Regions from separate parts of the Paenibacillus nitricinens genome, predicted to be linked through region 1. Evidence: a T-box and tRNA genes for the amino acid it is inferred to sense, from the RefSeq annotation. Region 1 holds a T-box; the other holds one or more tRNA genes.
What was found. A T-box is a leader RNA that pairs with one kind of tRNA and senses whether it is charged. The one in region 1 lies ahead of pheS (phenylalanine--tRNA ligase subunit alpha), so its partner is inferred to be a tRNA-Phe.
Positions count from the first base shown of each region.

Region 1 (2,381 bases):
TTTTAAAGAGGTGGATTTACCGATGTTTACATAATAGGTTACGGATTGACTGCTTTTGGAGGCTATGGACTTGATAGTTGCACTGCTGGTTACTGGGCTCCCTTGGATAACCGTTCCTCCGGCAGTAGTTACCTTAGAGAAATAGTCCACCAGATTGATGCTGCTTCCGCTCCCATTGTAATAGCTGAGGGTGTATGTAAGAATATTGCCGCCATCCTGAGTTAAAAAGCCTACATCGCTCAGCTTCACGCTTACGTTACTCTTTAAAGCTATCGAGCCGAGTTTATCCAGAGTGGATACGGTGGTGGTGGTTGCCGTTTTGGTGGATGTACTAGTCGTTGATGCAGCGTATGCTCCATACGCTGAAGCTTGACTCAGAACGGCTGCGCTAAGTATGATCCCAGCGACTTTTGTTCTTCGTGCATGCATGTAATTCCCTCCCGGTATGAAAGTCCTTGTACTATGAAGGTGGTTTATGATGGAGTACAACCATGCCTTCTTAATAATGGAAATTATCAAGCTCCGCTGAACGTTAGCTGAAAAAAAGTCCCCGGAACGGCTCTGAACCTTAAAGCCAGCTTAAAGCCAGATAAAAATTGCCCTAATTATGCTTGAACTTGTCAAAACGACAGATTTTGCATATAATAAACAGACATATCTCTTGCATAAAAGAGATACCTGACAATTAGATTGAATTGTAAAATGCAGTGATGGAGAAGAGTACACAGTGCCTGACTTACAGGGAGGAGACGCCGGTGATTGAGAGCGTTTCTAGGAAACAGAGCTGTCGAAGTTCACTCCGGAGCAGTTCCTTGAATTCCTTAAGATTGCCTTGTAAGGAAGCGTAGGGGAAACCGGTCACAGACCGTTATTTCTGTATAAAGTGAGATAGGTATCTGTCCAGCCAAAAGAGGGAATGAAGCTCTTATGGGGAACAGATCAGCTTGTCTAACAAGGGTGGTACCACGGTCTTTTCGTCCCTTACCGGGAGGAAAGGCCTTTTTTTGTTGAACTAGACAATGATTGAAGGGGGCTGTACACGGCCATGAAAGAGAAGTTGGAAGCATTGAAGGTTGAGGCGCTGGCTAAGTTGCAGGAGGTTATGGATCCACAGGTTTTGAATGACCTAAGAGTGAAATACCTCGGTAAAAAAGGCGAGCTTACAGAAGTTCTGCGTGGTATGGGAGGACTTAGTGCTGAGGAGCGTCCGGTTATCGGGCAAGTAGCGAATCAGGTGCGTAGTGCGATTGAGGAGATTATTGGAGCGAAGCAAGAAGCTTTTCAACAGCAAGAGACTCAGCAACGTCTGCAGGCTGAAAAAGTAGACGTAACATTGCCGGGTCGCCGCATGCAGCAAGGGGGCATTCACCCGCTTAGCAGAGTGGTTCAGGAAATTGAGGATATTTTCATTGGTATGGGCTACCGTGTGGCTGAAGGTCCGGAAGTGGAGACCGATTATTATAACTTTGAAGCCCTAAATCTGCCTAAAAATCACCCGGCACGCGATATGCAGGACTCCTTTTATTTAACGGATGACCTGCTTATGCGTACTCAAACGTCTCCGGTACAGATTCGTACTATGCAGGCTATGAACGGTGAAGTTCCAGTTAAAATCATTTGCCCGGGTAAAGTATTCCGCCGCGATGATGACGATGCAACGCATTCCTTCCAGTTCCATCAAATTGAAGGTTTGGTTATCGGAAGTAACATTCGGATGAGTGATCTGAAAGGCACCTTGCAGCAATTCGTACAAGAGATGTTCGGCCCGAATACAGACATTCGTCTTCGTCCGAGCTTCTTCCCATTCACCGAGCCAAGCGTTGAAGTGGACGTAAGCTGCTTCAAATGTGGCGGCGATGGCTGCAGACTGTGCAAGCAAAGCGGATGGTTAGAAATCCTTGGTGCCGGCATGGTGCATCCAAACGTTCTGAAAATGGGTGGCTATGATCCTGCTAAGTATAGCGGCTTCGCATTTGGTATGGGTGTTGAGCGGATTGCTATGCTTAAATACGGCATCGATGACATCCGTCATTTCTATAACAACGATATGAGTTTTGTAAAGCAATTCAAGAGCGTTTAGATTTTTGGTGGGCGAGCTGGCTTGCGGGTTAGGAGGATGGATTTTGGAGCATTTGATTTCATGTTGTAAAAACCCTATTAAGCTAGGATCGGAAAGGAATTTTGGAACTGTAGGAGCGATAGCGACCGCCTTTGTCCCCGGATTTCCACCGCGAAGAGCGGTTTAGATCAAGAAATCTGGGGACAACAGCGGCCGGAAGTCCAAAGATTCCTTGCAGGGACCGCTCTTAATAGTGTTTTGTAGTTGAAATTGAGAGCTCTTAATCCAGCATCCCACAGGAAGCAGATCGAACGGCAAGTAG
Region 1 covers NZ_CP183948.1:1,812,370-1,814,750, forward strand. The annotation lists gene ACN6KS_RS08000 (hypothetical protein) at 1-429, opposite strand, end outside; T-box leader at 699-985, shown strand; gene pheS (phenylalanine--tRNA ligase subunit alpha) at 1,046-2,080, shown strand.

Region 2 (2,381 bases), 1.4 Mb from region 1:
TTATAAATTAGAGGATATTCAAGCCGCCTTCGATAAAGCGATTGCAGCAAAAGAAACGATCAAGGTTATTGTAGATCTTACTTAACCATCAGTTAATGATATTGGAGTTCATTTGAGTGTAAAACTCAGGTGAACTCTTTTTATTTTAGAAAATAAAGACTTTATATAAAATTTAATTCTAATTGAACATGGCATATTACTGGAGTGTGGTCGTAATTATACTGAGTATAGAAGTTAAATTAGAAAAAAACGTGGAGGTATGATGGAAATTAATCTTGTTCCAGTAACGTTTGAAGATAAAGAGGCATTGACTAATCTTTATCAATTCTACAATTCAAATGGAAAATAATAAACCTGCCATAGCTTTCTGGCGAAAAGTGCTTAAGGATTATACAAAAGATAACTACACAGAACGTTATTTAAGTGATCGCCATAAATACATCCAAGCATTCGATGGGAAGGAGTGAATGAAATGAAGATCACCGTAACATTAACTGACAGCACAACGAAGTTTATGATTAACAATCTCTACCCACTATACTTACACGATCTATCAGAGATATGGGGGAACCTTCCTAATCAATACGGGGTATACGAGGATAATGAAACACAGACGCTGAATGAACAGAACAAAGTCTTCGACATATGGTGGGAGAAGCCGGGGATTTTATATCCTTATTTAATAAAAGAGGATGGTATTCCTGCTGGCTTTGCATTAGTTGCCACACCACCTCATACATCACCAGGTTGTGAATTTTATTTAAACGAATTCTTTATCCTGCGCCCCTTCCGAGGTACGGGAATCGCTGAACGTGCGGCTAAGGAGGTATTTAATCTTCATATTGGAAAATGGGAGCTACAAACCAATCCCACAGCTACAAATAGGAGAGCCCAGCATTTTTGGAGAAAGACACTAAAAAAATATACTGGTAATAGCTTTCAAGAAGAATGTAAGAAGTCTTTTGATGATGAATTAAAGATGATTTTTAATTTTTGTAATGGATAAAGCTAATCAAATCGAAGCGAGGGAATTATTTCTTCTATTGACTTATAGTGGATCAGGGCATACAATAATAAAAATTACATATCAAAACAAATGCTTTGATGGAGAAAAGTAGTTCAATACCTCTTTACAGGGAGGAAACGCCGGAGATTGAGAGCGTTTCTAGAGAAAAGGGTTGATCGAAGTTCACTCCGGAGCAGTCCCTTGAAACCATTGTTGGCAAGTAGAGGTGTACCGGTTTTAACCGTTAAATATTTAAGTGAGAACATTTCTGTTTTTTGTACAGAATAGTTCTAATTTAGGGTGGTACCGCGGCTCCTCGTCCCTTATTGGACGAGGGGTCTTTTTGTTTCCATTTAGAAAAAATATTTGTATCCCTGCAAGGCTCGGTAGCTCAGTCGGTAGAGCATAGGACTGAAAATCCTAGTGTCGGCGGTTCGATCCCGTCCCGAGCCATCTTAACTTTAATAGTAAGGCTCGGTAGCTCAGTCGGTAGAGCATAGGACTGAAAATCCTAGTGTCGGCGGTTCGACCCCGTCCCGAGCCATCTCAACTTTAATAGCAAGGCTCGGTAGCTCAGTCGGTAGAGCATAGGACTGAAAATCCTAGTGTCGGCGGTTCGATCCCGTCCCGAGCCATCTCAACTTTAATAGCAAGGCTCGGTAGCTCAGTCGGTAGAGCATAGGACTGAAAATCCTAGTGTCGGCGGTTCGATCCCGTCCCGAGCCATCTCAACTTTAATAGCAAGGCTCGGTAGCTCAGTCGGTAGAGCATAGGACTGAAAATCCTAGTGTCGGCGGTTCGACCCCGTCCCGAGCCATCTCAACTTTAATAGCAAGGCTCGGTAGCTCAGTCGGTAGAGCATAGGACTGAAAATCCTAGTGTCGGCGGTTCGACCCCGTCCCGAGCCATCTTAACTTTAATAGTAAGCTTTCTATAAAAACAGCCTGTCCGACCATGATGGTTAGACAGGTTGTTTGTTATTTCATCTTAATTTGAACAGTTTGAGGAGTAGATTAATTATGAAATATGTAAATGCAGATACAATCTTCCCTAAAGAGTTACTACAAGAAATACAGAAATATATAAACGGTGGTATGGTCTACGTTTCAAAGCCTGAAGAATTACATATAAAATGGGGCGAGAAGTCAGGGAGTAGAAAATATTTGAAATCAAGAAATATTGAGATCTGCCTGAGGTTTGCTGCTGGTGCAACCGTCGACCAGCTCTCAGGTGAATACTGTCTTTCTAAGGATAGTATTAAGAAAATCGTTTATAGTAAAAAATAGCAGGTCAACCGTAGTGGTTGACCTGCTATTACATTTATTCGAAGGATTAACTCGCAAATATATGCTTACCAATTTTTAAGTTCTGAGGA
Region 2 covers NZ_CP183948.1:3,169,704-3,172,084, forward strand. The annotation lists gene ACN6KS_RS14115 (zinc-dependent alcohol dehydrogenase) at 1-85, shown strand, start outside; gene ACN6KS_RS14120 (GNAT family N-acetyltransferase) at 473-1,006, shown strand; T-box leader at 1,093-1,333, shown strand; tRNA gene ACN6KS_RS14125 (tRNA-Phe) at 1,387-1,459, shown strand; tRNA gene ACN6KS_RS14130 (tRNA-Phe) at 1,478-1,550, shown strand; tRNA gene ACN6KS_RS14135 (tRNA-Phe) at 1,569-1,641, shown strand; tRNA gene ACN6KS_RS14140 (tRNA-Phe) at 1,660-1,732, shown strand; tRNA gene ACN6KS_RS14145 (tRNA-Phe) at 1,751-1,823, shown strand; tRNA gene ACN6KS_RS14150 (tRNA-Phe) at 1,842-1,914, shown strand; gene ACN6KS_RS14155 (CD3324 family protein) at 2,026-2,292, shown strand; gene sleB (spore cortex-lytic enzyme) at 2,339-2,381, opposite strand, start outside.
Region 2: it has a tRNA-Phe gene. The T-box ahead of pheS (phenylalanine--tRNA ligase subunit alpha) is inferred to sense a tRNA for this amino acid. The anticodon was not compared.